Regions from separate parts of the Cronobacter condimenti 1330 genome, predicted to be linked through region 2. Evidence: predicted binding sites of a transcription regulator. Region 2 holds the regulator's gene; the other holds the start of a gene.
The links. The regulator Fur, encoded in region 2, represses iron uptake genes when iron is present. The targets are predictions, from matches to a motif close to ATAATAATGAGAACNACTATCAA.
Positions count from the first base shown of each region.

Region 1 (7,163 bases), 2.0 Mb from region 2:
CGCTGAAAGACGCCGTACTGGCGGCGCGTAAGCGTGGCGAGAAGGTCGTCATGACTAACGGCGTGTTCGACATCCTTCACGCGGGTCATGTGTCTTATCTGGCAAACGCGCGCAAGCTTGGCGATCGGTTAATCGTGGCGGTGAATAGCGACGCCTCGACCCGCCGCCTGAAAGGCGATACCCGTCCGGTGAACCCGCAGGAGCAGCGCATGACGGTGCTGGCCGCACTGGAAGCTGTAGACTGGGTGGTGCCGTTTGAAGAAGATACCCCGCAGCGCTTAATTAGCGAGATCCTGCCGGATCTGCTGGTGAAAGGCGGGGACTATAAACCTGAAGATATCGCGGGCAGTAAAGAAGTATGGGCCAATGGCGGGGACGTCATGGTGCTGAACTTCGAAGATGGCTGTTCTACCACCAATATTATCAAGAAGATCCAGAAAAACAGCTAAGGCTGTGGGTCTGGCGAACGCCCCTTGCCAGGCAGGGGGCGTTGTACCCGCGGTTAGTCTTGTTTGTCGAGGTTATCAACAGGCGGGATGGCGGGCGGCGGAGTTACTGCGGTAACAGGCGCGCTGGCATTGCCGCCTGCTGTCGCAGAAGCGTCTGCCGGTGCGGTCGCGCCACGTGATTCCAGCGCGGTCAGACGCTGTTCCAGCGCGGTGAGTTTTTCACGCGTACGCAGCAGTACCTGTGTTTGTACGTCAAACTCTTCACGGCTCACCAGATCCAGGCGAGACAGCTGGGCCTGCAATACCTGGCGGATTTTCTTCTCAACATCTTCTCCGATCTCACGGATCCCTTTTGGCATCGATTCATGGACCTGACGGGCGATCTGTTCAATTTTTTTCGGGTCAATCATAGCGGTTTCCCTGATCTGGTATGGTCTGAAGACTAATTGTAATCGCTGATCCGTAGGGGATAAACCGGAAATGTTTGAATCTCATGCATTGCCGACGATTATCAATGGCGTTATAGTTATCTCGCTTATTCTCAGGGCGGGGTGAAATTCCCCACCGGCGGTAAATCAGTGTCGTTATCCGGCATGTTCTGCGTCGCAACCGCGGCAGCAATATGCAGGATAAACTGAAAGCCCGCGAGCGCTTCAGGTTGTTTCTGAAGGTCAGCAGATCCGGTGTAATTCCGGGGCCGACGGTTAAAGTCCGGATGGGAGAGGGTAACGATCTGCCTGGGCTTGCGCCCACTCACGTTATTTTTCTTGCCGCTTGCCGGCACTCCTAAGACCGCCCTGATTCTGGTAATCCATATAATTAATGAGGTTTTTTTACCATGAATCAGACGCTTCTTTCTGCTTTTGGCACCGCTTTTGAACGCGTGGAAAACGCGATCGCCGCACTTCGCGAAGGGCGCGGCGTGATGGTGCTTGATGACGAGAACCGTGAAAACGAAGGCGATATGATTTTCGCCGCCGAAACTATGACCGTTGAACAGATGGCGCTGACCATCCGTCACGGCAGCGGCATCGTCTGCCTGTGCCTGAACGAAGAACGCCGTAAACAGCTCGACCTGCCGATGATGGTGGAAAATAACACCAGCGCGTTCGGTACCGGCTTTACCGTGACTATCGAAGCGGCGCACGGCGTGACCACTGGCGTTTCCGCCGCCGATCGCATCACGACCATTCGTGCGGCGATTGCCGACGACGCGAAACCGTCCGACCTGCATCGCCCGGGCCATGTTTTCCCGCTGCGCGCGCAGCCGGGCGGCGTTCTTACGCGTGGCGGCCACACCGAAGCGACCATCGATTTGGTCTCACTGGCGGGCTTTAAACCGGCAGGTGTGCTGTGCGAACTGACTAATGATGACGGCACCATGGCGCGCGCGCCGGAGTGCATCGCGTTTGCACGCGAGCACAACATGCCAGTCGTCACTATTGAAGATTTAGTAAGCTATCGCCAGGCGCAGGAGCGTAAAGCGAGCTAACAAAAAACCCGGCAAATGCCGGGCCTGAATACCTTTTAAAGCCCGGTCAGACCGGGCTTTTTTATTAGCCGCTAAGGCCGCTGGTTTGCAGCAGCGTCAGGCTAAAGCCCATCACGGACATCCCGCACAGTACGCCGTAGCTCGGGTTATTATTTGGATCTATCTCTTTAGCAAGCGGCATTAACTCATCCACCGACAGTGCCACCATGATCCCGGCCACCGCCGCCATGATAGCCGCCATCACCACCGGCGAGACCATCGTGCCGAGGATGAGCCAGGCCAGCACGCCACCAAGAATTTCCGCCATACCGGAGACGCCCGCCCAGATAACGGCTTTACGACGCGAGCCGGTTGCGGCGTAGACCGGGCCTGCCACCGCCAGCCCTTCGGGAATATTGTGCAGCGCTACTGCGAGCGCAATGCCGAAGCCGAGCTCCAGGTTGTTGCTGGCCGTCACGTAGGTAGCGACACCTTCCGGGAAGTTATGCAGGCTGATACCCAGTGTCAGCAGCAGTGCGGTGCGGCGCAGGTTGTGCGACTGCGCCGGGCGCGGATCGATAAGATCCTGTGGATGCGCGTGCGGCAGCAGACGATCGAGGGCGAAATAACCGAGCAGACCCACAATAAACATGCCGTAACCCAGGACCGGCGACATGCCTTCCTCATTAAGCGCGGCAGGCAACATTTCCATTAGAGAAATCAGCAGCATAATGCCCGCAGCAAAACCCAGTGAAAACGCCAGCAGGCGATTAGACGGTTTTTGTCCCAGTACGCCCAGCAGCGCGCCGATAAACGTGGCACCGCCCGCCAGCAGGGTCAGGATCAGAGGCACTGACATCGAAGACTCCTTTTAATAATGATTATCATTATTGTTTGTGAGCGAGGCGGAAAAGTCGAGCCCCGTGCTTGGCTTTTACAGAACCCTTACATTCAAATTTTCTGACGATCTTCATCACCCTTATCTCCGTTCTTTACCCGCGCAATCGGCGTAAGGTAGTGCCATTGATAACACCGATTCAGGTAATAATAATGACGCACTCACCCCGTATGCCTGCATTGTTCCTGGGCCACGGCAGCCCGATGAACGTGCTGGAAGATAACCGTTATACCCGCGCCTGGCGCAAGCTTGGCGACACGTTGCCACGCCCGAAAGCCATTGTGATGGTCTCTGCCCACTGGTTTACGCGCGGCACCGGCGTCACCGCGATGGAACAGCCGCAGACCATTCACGACTTTGGCGGTTTCCCGCAGGCACTCTACGACACGCACTATCTGGCCCCCGGCTCGCCTGCGCTGGCGCAGCGCGTGGTGGATCTTCTCGCGCCGCAGCCGGTCACGCTCGATCGCGAAGCCTGGGGCTTCGATCATGGTGCCTGGGGCGTCCTGATAAAAATGTATCCGCAGGCGGATATTCCGCTTGTACAACTGAGTATTGATAGCACTAAACCGCCGCTCTGGCACTACCAGATGGGGCGCCGGCTGGCGGCGCTTCGCAACGAAGGCGTAATGCTGGTGGCGAGCGGTAACGTCGTGCATAACCTGCGTACCGCCCGCTGGCATGGCGAGGGTGAGCCGTATCCGTGGGCGGCGTCGTTCAATAGCTTTGTAAAAGAAAACCTGACATGGCGCGGCGACGATGCCGAACACCCGCTGGTTAACTATCTGGATCACCCCGGTGGCAGCCTGTCGAACCCGACGGCGGAACATTTCCTTCCGTTGCTGTACGTGCTCGGTGCATGGGACGGCGATGAGCCCGTGAGCATTCCGGTTGATGGTCTGGAAATGGCGTCGTTGAGTATGCTCTCGGTGCAGGTAGGGTGACGATGGCGCGTGGCGCGCCATCATGGTTATTCCACAAACATATGCGGGTAGAAGCGTGACAAATCCTGAGTTATCAGCGCTTTATCCTCGCGAATGCCGATCCCGGCGGGCTGATCGTTGATAAGCCAGCTGCCGATAAGCGTATAGCTGTCGCCAAATTTTGGCAGCGGGTAGAACTGCTGCACGATAGTGCCTTCTTCGCCATACGGGCCTTCCACCTGGGCGATGGTCTGACCGTTGTCGACAATAGAAATGTTGGCGCCTTCACGAGAGAAAAGCGGCTTCACCACATATTTGTCCATCGGCGGCGGATTGTCTTCACTGAAGTACGCCGGCAGCAGGTTTGGGTGATTCGGGTAAAGTTCCCAGAGCATCGGCAGGAGCGCCTTGTTGGAAATAATGCTTTTCCATGCCGGCTCCAGCCAGCGCACGCCCGCGTCTTCAAGCTTGGTGGAAAACGTCTCACGCAGCATGTATTCCCAGGGATAGAGCTTAAACAGGTTGCTTATCACCTGATCCTGCAGATCGGTAAACTGTCCCTTCTCGCCAAGGCCGATATCTTCAATAAACAGAAAATCGTTGTCGATCCCGGCTTCGCTGGCGCAATCCTGCAGATATTGTACCGTCCCGCGATCTTCCACCGTATCGCGACAGCAGGCGAGGTGCAGGCGGTTAAACCCGTACTGCGCTTTCAGCTCAGCGAAACGTTCAATGATCTTTTCCTGGAGGCTATTGAATTGATCGCTGCCTTCCGGGAGTTTGCCCGCGCGCAATTGATCTTCCAGCCAGATCCATTGAAAGAAGGCCGCTTCGTACAGCGAGGTGGGCGTGTCGGCATTGTTTTCGAGCAGTTTTGGCTCGCCACGACCGTCCCAGGCGAGATCAAGACGCGAATAGAGCGACGGCTGGCCGCTGCGCCAGGACTGACGTACAAACTCCCAGGTGTGCTTCGGAATGCGGAATTTGGTCATCAGCGCGTCGCTGGCCACCACTTTCTCAACCACCTGCAAACACATCTGGTGCAGTTCGGCCGTGACTTCTTCCAGTTTTTCTACCTGCGAGAGCGTCAGACGATAATAGGCCTCTTCACACCAGTACGGTTCGCCATACATGGTGTGAAAATTAAAACCGTATTCGGCCGCTTTTTCGCGCCAGTCCGGGCGCTCGCTAATAGCGATTCTTTCCATGTGTTAGCCGCCCATTGAACGAGAAGAGGTGCCTGCCGCGCTGCGCTGCATCGTGGCCTGTCTGGCGACGGAATCCCCGAAGCCGCCGCGAGTAATCGTCGACGTGGTGGCGGGTTTTGGCGTCATCGCAGATTTCGGCACGGTCATCGTCCGGCCCGGTTGCGCGGTGCCGTAGTTACGCCCGCTGGCATCGGTATATTTACCGTACGCCGGGCTCGCCGGGTTGCGAGAGCTGAACAGCGGTTGCTGCGCAAAGCCCATGCCGCCGCCGCCCATCAGACGACCCATCATGTAGCCCGCCATCAGCGGCATCCACATGCTGCCGGTTTGTTGTGCGGCCTGATTGTTGTTGGTGTTATTGACCTGCTGGCACTGATCTTCGCCAAATTCTGCCACACAGTCTTCACGCGTCGCGTATTTGGGCGCAGTGCGTTCCGCCTCTTTCAGGGCGTTATTGTACGAGGTGGTACATTCAGCGCTTTTGCCGGGGTTAGCGGCCGCGCAGTCGTCGGCGTTCTGATAGAGCTGGACGGTTTCGTCGCTCTTCTCACACCCCGACAGCATAAAGGCTGCCGTGACCGCAAAGGCCACCGGCGTTAAATGGCGCGCGTTCCAGCTTTTGCGGAACATTGCGAGGTTTATCTGTTTTGTCCGTTTCATGCCTGCATCCTGACCCAGTGGTATTGCACAGTTATGGTGCTCAGGATAGTGGATGAGTGGTTGAAATTAAAGCGAGGAGCCCGATGGCGCGGGGATCTTTACGTTGACTTACGTTCAGGCGGGAAGCGCTTACGCCTCCCGCCTGAGGTCGTTACTGACGGAACGGATTGCTGCTGTTAGCGTTGTTGCTGCGGGTCGCTGCGGCTGGCTGCATCGACGGTGCCGTACCGCTGCTCGCCATATTATTCACGGCGGCGTCCTGCTCAGGGTTTTCCGGGGCGACGTTTTCAGGCGCAGTGGAAACCGGCTTGCCCAGTGAGTTGTTCAGCGCGATCAGATCCTGCTCGTTGAGCGTACCCAGCGCAGATTTAATATTGAGCTGGTTGATCAGGTAGTTATAACGCGCGCTTGAGAGCTGCTGCTTGGCGTTGTACAGCGTGGTGGTAGCGTCCAGCACATCAACGATGGTGCGCGTACCGACGGAGTAACCCGCTTCCATCGCATCCAGCGAGCTTTGCGCGGAAACCACGGCCTGCTCATACGCTTTGATGCTGCTGATGGACGCGTTCACGTTGTTATAAGACGAACGCACAGTCTGCACGACGTTACGGTGCGCGCTTTCCAGTTTCTCACTGGCGCCAACGAAGCTGTACTGCGCTTGTTTGACCTGCGAGGTGACCGAGCCGCCGCTGTAGAGCGGCATGTTGAAACTCAGGCCAACGGAGTTCTGGCCGATTTTACGGTCGGCATAGTTGCTTGCCGCCGCGCCGCCGGTTTTACTGCCGCTGTAGTCGGTGTCAGAAACGCTACTGGAGGCTGTTAAGCCGAGCGTAGGCATATGGCCGGTTTCGGCATAGCGAATCTGTTCACGCGCCAGATCCTGGCTGAGGCGCGCCTGCAGCAGCGTCAGGTTGCGCTGCTCGGCTTCTTTCAGCAGGGCGTTAACGGCGGCCGGTTTGGCGGTTTTGAAGCTATCGACGTTCAGCGAGGCGAGCTGCGGGTAGTAGTTGCCCGTCACCTGACGCAGTTGTTCCAGCGCGTTGTCGAGGTTGTTGCGCGCCGTCACTTCATTCGCCAGCACGTTATCGTACTGAGCACGGGCGTTCTGCACGTCGGTAATCGCGACCAGGCCCACGTTAAAACGCTGGGTGGTTTGATCGAGCTGGCGGTAAATCGCCTGTTTCTGCGCTTCGGTGTAGGAAAGCGCGTCAATCGCGCTCAGCACCTGGAAATAGGCGGTCGCGGTATTGAGCATCAGCGTTTGCTGATCGGTCTGATACGTCACGTCCTGGATGCCTGCGGTTTTTTCCTGCAGCGTCAGGGCGCGCCATTTAGACATATCAAAAATGGTCTGGGTTAACTGCAACGAGGCGCTCTTGGCGGTGCTGTCGACGCCGTCGTTATCGCGAAAACCGCTGTTATAGGTGTAATCTGCACCCAGGCCGAGCTGCGGAAGTAAAGGACTGCGGGCTTCGTTAATTTTTTCGAATGCGGCGTCGCGGTCAGCAGCGGAGCTGCGCAGGTCCGGGTTACTTAAACGTGCCTGCTGGTAAA
Region 1 is NZ_CP012264.1:3,610,005-3,617,167, reverse strand. Features, by position in the region: gene hldE (bifunctional D-glycero-beta-D-manno-heptose-7-phosphate kinase/D-glycero-beta-D-manno-heptose 1-phosphate adenylyltransferase HldE) at 1-449, shown strand, start outside; gene ubiK (ubiquinone biosynthesis accessory factor UbiK) at 503-859, opposite strand; FMN riboswitch at 983-1,180, shown strand; gene ribB (3,4-dihydroxy-2-butanone-4-phosphate synthase) at 1,288-1,941, shown strand; gene zupT (zinc transporter ZupT) at 2,006-2,779, opposite strand; gene ygiD (4,5-DOPA-extradiol-dioxygenase) at 2,971-3,762, shown strand; gene AFK62_RS16470 (glutathionylspermidine synthase family protein) at 3,789-4,949, opposite strand; gene AFK62_RS16465 (DUF1190 family protein) at 4,953-5,609, opposite strand; gene tolC (outer membrane channel protein TolC) at 5,761-7,163, opposite strand, start outside.
Region 1: a site for Fur is predicted at 2,792-2,814, ahead of zupT (zinc transporter ZupT). Genes of this name have one in related genera too.

Region 2 (7,163 bases):
ATGTTCTGCCTCGCTGGTATGTCACCGCGGGCGACAGTGCGCCGAAGGTGATTGCCAGCACTGATACAGAAGACCTAACGACGTTCGTCAGTCCCTTGAAAGATCAGTGGAAACGCACGCCTGACGATAAAAATATCCTGATGACTGCCGAGGCACGGTTCGATAAAAACCGTGATGTTAAAACGCTGAATGTGGAGAGTCTGCGTGGGCAAATCATTCCAACACCGCAGCAGGTCACGCTGCACGGGCAAAACGTCTCGCTCGATGGCGGCGTTATGCTTGATCTCGCGGTACTGGATAAAGGCACGCAGGATGCAATTAACAGACGTTTTGCACTGCTCGGCGTAAAAACCGGCGCAGGTTACCCGGTGCGGACTGAAATCGCGACGAACGCTTTTACAGGAAAGAACGCTGTGTCCGGCGCGTATCAGCTTCGCATTGGGTCGAAAGAAACGGTGATCACCGGCTACGATCGCACAGGCGTATTTTATGGCATGCAGTCGCTGCTTTCGCTTATTCCGGCAGAAGGGGAGCGTCACATCGCAACGCTTGATGCACACGATGCGCCGCGTTTCGCCTACCGCGGGATCCATCTTGATGTCGGACGCAATTTCCACACTAAAGCCGCTGTGCTGCGCCTGCTCGATCAGATGGCAGCCTATAAGCTCAACAAATTTCACTTCCATTTAAGTGATGACGAAGGCTGGCGTCTGGAAATTCCTGGGCTGCCGGAGCTGACAGAGATTGGCGCGAAGCGCTGCCACGATCTCAGTGAGAAAACCTGTCTGCTGCCGCAGCTTGGCTCGGGGCCGGATACAAGCAACAACGGCAGCGGCTATTTCACCCGCGCCGATTACATTGAGATAGTGAAATATGCCGCGGCACGCCAGATTGAGGTGATACCGGAAATGGATATGCCCGCGCATGCCCGCGCGGCGGTGATGGCGATGGAAGCGCGCTACGACCGTCTGTCGAAAGCCGGAAAGCTGCAGGAGGCGAACGCATACCGTCTCCTCGACCCCCAGGATACGTCAGTCACCACTGGCGTGCAGTATTACAACCGCACCGGTTATCTCAATCCGTGTCTCGATTCGTCGCGCCATTTTGTGGATAAAGTGATAGGGGAGATCCAGCAAATGCACAAAGAGGCCGGGCAGCCGCTCATGACATGGCATTTCGGCGGTGATGAAGCGAAAAACATCTATCTGGGTGCGGGGTATACCGACAAGACGAAACCGGAGGCCGGGAAGGGCGTTATCGACCAAAGCCGTCAGGACAAGCCGTGGGCGCGCTCCCCGGTCTGCCAAAAACGCGTGCAGGACGGTGTGGTTGCCGACGTGGAACATCTCTCCAGCTATTTTGCCATTGAGGTCAGTAAGCTTGTGAAAGCGCACGGCATCGACACCATGCAGGCATGGCAGGATGGCCTCAAGGATGCGAGAGGCGCCAGCGCCTTCGCCACCTCACAGGTCAACGTTAACTTCTGGGATACGCTCTACTGGGGCGGCTTTGATACGGTTAACGACTGGGCGAATAAAGGCTTTCGCGTCGTGGTCTCGAATCCGGATTATGTTTACCTCGATTTTCCAAATGAGGTTAATCCGGCGGAAAGTGGGTATTACTGGGGCACACGGTTTAGCGATGAGCGCAAAATTTTCAGTTTTGCGCCAGATAACCTGCCGCAAAACGCGGAAACGTCGGTCGATCGCGATGGCAGTGCGTTTAGCGCGAAGTCAGATAAGCCCTGGCCGGGCGCTTACGGACTTTCTGCGCAACTCTGGAGTGAGGTTGTACGCACGGATAAACAGATGGAATACATGATGTACCCACGCTTGCTGGCCGTGGCGGAGCGCGCCTGGCATCGGGCCGCCTGGGAGCAGGATTATCAGGCTGGCCGTGAATACAAAGGCGGTGAAACCCATCATGTTAATACCCGCGCGTTACATGACGACTGGACGCGCTTTGCGAACGTGGTGGGCCGCCGTGAACTGGCTAAGCTTGAAAAAGCTGGCGTGCAGTTTCGTTTACCAGTGCCAGGCGCGCGTATCAACACGGGCGTGCTTGAAATGAATACAAGTCTGCCAGGCGTGAGCGTTGAATATTCAACAGACAGTGGCGCGCGCTGGCAGCGTTATGACGCCGCACGACCGCCACACGTGGCAGGGCCGGTGCTCATACGTAGCGTCAGCGTTGATGGTAAGCGCTATAGCCGGACAGAACACGTACAGCCTTAACGGCACTATAATGACAACGCCAGCCCTCGGGCTGGCTTTTTCGTTTTAACGACACCAGGCGTTACAACACATCAGGCAAATGGTGAACGGCAACCAGTTTGCCTTTGCTTATCTCGATATTTTTCGCACCGCGCAGTTGCGACAGGGTTTTCATCACCATGCTGCGGGAAAGATTGGTTTTTTTCACAATATAGTCGGCCACGTTAATGCGGTTACGCATGAAATCGTCCATCGCCGCCAGACAATCAATATTGGCTTTAATCATGCTGTAGCTGTTTCTGCCGAGCATAATTTCTTCGCGGTAGCAAAGCATATTGATTATCCATGAGGACAAAATTAACAGATGTAACTGGCAGTGATGTTTTTCAATTTCCTGTAGGAAATAATCAAATGGGATTAACTGATAATGACATTCTGAATCAGCTTGTAATTTCGCGAATTGCGATTTACCTAAATTCCGCGCCAGCCCCAGAACTGAAGGGGCGCTACTTTTTTCCAGTAGCAGCCTGTCACTTTGGCGCATCAGAGAGAACTGACCACCGCGAATGATACAGATTTCCCCGTCCCGCAAGGGGATAAGCGTATTTTTCTCCGCCCGAGACCAGTTTCCGTAGCTATTAAAAATATCAGCAATGCGATAAATCTCAGCAAGAGGTTTAGAGGGTAAGACCATATTGGTTACCTTAGTTAAAATAAAATTATGTCGTTGCTGTATCTTAATGGATGCTTTTTTATTGCTGCAATAAGGGGCTGGATGGATAAAAGGAATTTGCAGGATAATCCGATAGCTAACTGATTGACCAGTAAAGATATTTATCTTTTCTGAATTTCTATTTAATAAAATATATGTGGTTTAATTGTGCATTGTACTCTGTATTAAAATACTGGCGCTGAGGATGTTTATCCAAAATAAGACATTTGTCTTTTCGGGCAATAAAAAAGCCGACAGGTGTCGGCTTGGATTCATGCGGTGTGACGAGAATTATTTCCCGCCGACCTCGTGGGCGTGTTCGTTCTCACGGCAGTCGCCATCCGCACAGTGACCATACAGATAGAGGCTGTGGTTAGTCAGACGGATGCCATGACGCGTCGCGATTTCACGCTGACGGGCTTCAATAGAGTCATCGCTAAATTCGATCACTTTGCCACAATCGAGGCAAATCAGGTGATCGTGATGATGCTGTTGCGTCAGCTCGAAAACGGATTTACCACCTTCGAAATTGTGACGGGTGACGATGCCGGCATCGTCGAACTGGTTAAGTACGCGATAGACCGTGGCAAGGCCAATCTCTTCACCCATGTCAATCAGACGCTTATAGAGGTCTTCCGCACTGACATGATGATTGACCGGTTCCTGCAGCACTTCGAGGATTTTTAATCGAGGAAGCGTGACTTTCAGGCCGGCCTTCTTTAATGCGGTATTGTTGTCAGTCATGCGGAATCTGTCCTGTTGCTTAACGACTCGCTCCAGCAGGGAGCGATACATCGGATACGCCGTAGATGAATGCGTCTCATTATAGAACTGACATGCCTAAATGAAAACCGCAAGCGTCCGGCAAAAAAGAGCTTAAAAATCGTGGACCCGCCAGCGTTTTTGGCATGGAAGGACTGATAATTAAGGAAGACATTGTACAGCTTAGTGAGGGAAAGTTAAAAATTTGTAGCAATTATTTTCATTGTTCTTATCTATCAACCGGCGCGAGCCACCGCCCGCGCCGTTTACCATCAGGCGTTGATGATTTCCTGCAGATGCAGCTCTTCGGAAACTTGCTTCACCCATTTTTCCACGCGTTCGGTGGTCATTTCCGGCTGACGATCTTCGTCAATGGCGAGGCCGACGAAATGGTCATCATCCGCGAGGCCTTTAGACGCTTCGAAGTGATACCCTGCAGTCGGCCAGTGGCCCACAATGGTTGCGCCGCGCGGTTCGATAATATCGCGAATGGTGCCCAGTGCGTCGCAGAAGTATTCTGCGTAATCTTCCTGATCGCCGCAGCCGAAAAGGGCGACCAGCTTACCGTTGAAATCAATTTCTTCGAGCGTCGGGAAAAAATCATCCCAGTCGCACTGCGCTTCGCCGTAGTACCAGGTCGGGATGCCAAGCAGAAGAATATCGAACGCTTCCAGATCCTCTTTGCTGCTTTTAGCAATGTCATGCACTTCAGCAACGTCTTTCCCGAGCTGTTTCTGGATAATTTTTGCGATATTTTCGGTATTGCCGGTGTCGCTGCCGAAAAAGATGCCTACGATTGCCATAAGAAGAATAACCTCTTGAATCTAAATGTGATGGTGCTGGCATAACGCCCACAGATAGGGCAATCATAGCAGAACAGAAGAAGGTGCGGAAACGGTATCAGGCGCCGGGTGCACACTCTGCTACATTGCCCCGTTCGTTGGGGGCATTTTCAGACCAGACCTTACTCCTGCAAGGCTTTCAGCTGAGCGAGGAGCATGGCTTCTATCAGCTCGCTGCGGCTGATATTGCGCGCCTGCGCCAGATGGTTCAGCGCATCCACGGCGTCAGCGTTCAGCTTTAGCTCCACGCGCTTAAGCCCGCGAACTTTGTCGCGCTTAAGCTGGTTGCGCTTATTGATGCGCAGCTGTTCGTCGCGCGACAGCGGGTTGGTTTTCGGTCTGCCCGGACGGCGTTCATCCGCGAAGAGATCGAGCGTTGTGCGGTCCGTTTGTTCTTTTGCCATGGTATGAGTATAGACAGGGGAAACAGGCTGCCGTGGCGGGGCCCGGCGGTATTTCAGCGCGCCATCATACATCAGGCAGCGAAGCGCGCCAACGCATCCGGCGCGCAACGGCACCGGTCGGTCTGTTTTTAATCAGTTTCCAGAAAACGACGGATAGCGCGTACCACCGCCTGCGGTTTTTCGGCATGAACCCAGTGACCGGCCCCCGCGATAACGTGCGCGCGGGCCTGCGGGAATTGCGCCAGCAGCGCCTCGCGGTGCTGCTCTTCAACATAAGGCGATGCTCCGCCACGAATAAACAACGCAGGACCATGCCAGGCCGGGACGGTCTGCCAGCCGACAATCTGCGAATATTGATCCCACAGCACCGGCACGTTAAAGCGCCACTCGCCATCAGCAAAGGATTTCAGCAGAAACTGAATTACCCCTTCTTCGGCAATATGCTGGCGCATCATCTCCGCCGCCTGCTGGCGTGAGGTCGCGCCGGCATCAATGACGGCATTCACCGCCGCGAAAATCTCATCATGACGTCGCACCTGGTAATCCACTGGCGCAATATCAATCGCCACCAGTTTTTCAATGCGTGTCGGCGCAAGGGCAGTCACTGCCATGGCTGCTTTGCCACCCATCGAATGACCAATAAGAATCACCTTATTGAGTCCGAGTGCATCCAACGTATCGAGAATATCCTGCGCCATCGCCGGATAATCCATCGTCTCACTGCGTTCAGACAGCCCGTGATTACGCAAATCGACTTGCACAATATCGTTATCCTGCACCAGATCGCGAGCGAGCACGCCAAGGTTATCGAGGCTCCCGAACAGGCCGTGAATAAGCACAATCGGTGTATTTTGAGTCGGTTGTTGCGCAGATTGCGTGCGGGTATTTAATTTCATGGCAAAGTTCTTTTTTGGCGACTGACAGGTTAGGTTATCATGTTGACCATTCTGCCGCCCGGCTGCAAGGTTCCAGTTAATTCCGACTTTTGCGGCCTTCCTGGTTTGACGCTATCCGCTGTTGGGTTTTAACTCTATAATCCCAACGACTTGTATTCAGAAAAGATATCGCACTGGATTAAGATGAAAACGATTGAAGTTGATGACGAGCTGTATCGCTACATTGCGAGCCATACCCTGCATATTGGCGAAAGCGCGTCCGACATTTTACGGCGCATGTTGAAATTTTCCGCCTCCTCGCACGTTGCCGCTACACCCGCCAAAGCAGAGCTTCCCGCAACCGTCGCGCCCGCGGCTGAAACGCCAGCCAACCCGGCGCGAGACCGCGTTCGCGCCATGCGCGAGCTGCTGCTTTCGGATGAATACGCCGAACAAAAACGCGCGGTCAATCGTTTTATGCTCGTGCTGTCTACACTTTACTCACTGGATGCAGACGCGTTTGCCGACGCGACCGAATCCTTACACGGTCGCACCCGCGTTTATTTTGCGGGCGACGAGCAAACGCTTTTGCAAAGTGGCAACCAGACGAAACCCCGCCACGTGCCGGGTACCCCGTACTGGGTTATCACGAACACGAATACAGGCCGCAAATGCAGCATGATCGAACACATCATGCAGACCATGCAGTTCCCGGCGGAATTGATTGAGAAGGTTTGCGGCACCATTTAACTCTTGCGTCAGAAGGACCAGGCCATGGCAGTCAATAACCGTGCGGGACAGCCTGCACAACAGAGTGATTTAATCAACGTCGCCCAGCTGACCGCGCAGTACTACGTGCTGAAGCCGGAAGTGGGCAATGCGGAACACGCGGTGAAGTTCGGGACTTCCGGCCATCGCGGGAGCGCCGCGCGCCACAGCTTTAACGAGCCGCACATCCTGGCTATCGCGCAGGCGATCGCCGAAGATCGTGCGAAAAACGGCATCACCGGGCCGTGCTATGTCGGTAAAGACACGCATGCGCTTTCTGAGCCTGCGTTTATCTCCGTCCTGGAAGTGCTGGCGGCGAATGGCGTCGATATCATCGTGCAGGATAACAACGGTTACACGCCGACCCCTGCGGTTTCTCATGCCATCCTTGAGCACAACAAACGTGGCGGCGCACAGGCAGACGGCATTGTTATCACGCCGTCTCACAACCCGCCAGACGACGGCGGCATCAAATACAACCCACCTAACGGCGGCCCGGCTGATACCAACGTCACCAAAGTAGTCGAAAACCGCGCCAACGCGCTGCTGTCCGACGGCCTGAAAGACGTGAAACGTCTTTCTCTGGA
Region 2 is NZ_CP012264.1:1,304,453-1,311,615, forward strand. Features, by position in the region: gene AFK62_RS05980 (beta-N-acetylhexosaminidase) at 1-2,234, shown strand, start outside; gene AFK62_RS05985 (helix-turn-helix domain-containing protein) at 2,296-2,907, opposite strand; gene fur (ferric iron uptake transcriptional regulator) at 3,217-3,669, opposite strand; gene fldA (flavodoxin FldA) at 3,960-4,490, opposite strand; gene ybfE (LexA regulated protein) at 4,652-4,933, opposite strand; gene ybfF (esterase) at 5,062-5,829, opposite strand; gene seqA (replication initiation negative regulator SeqA) at 6,013-6,558, shown strand; gene pgm (phosphoglucomutase (alpha-D-glucose-1,6-bisphosphate-dependent)) at 6,583-7,163, shown strand, end outside.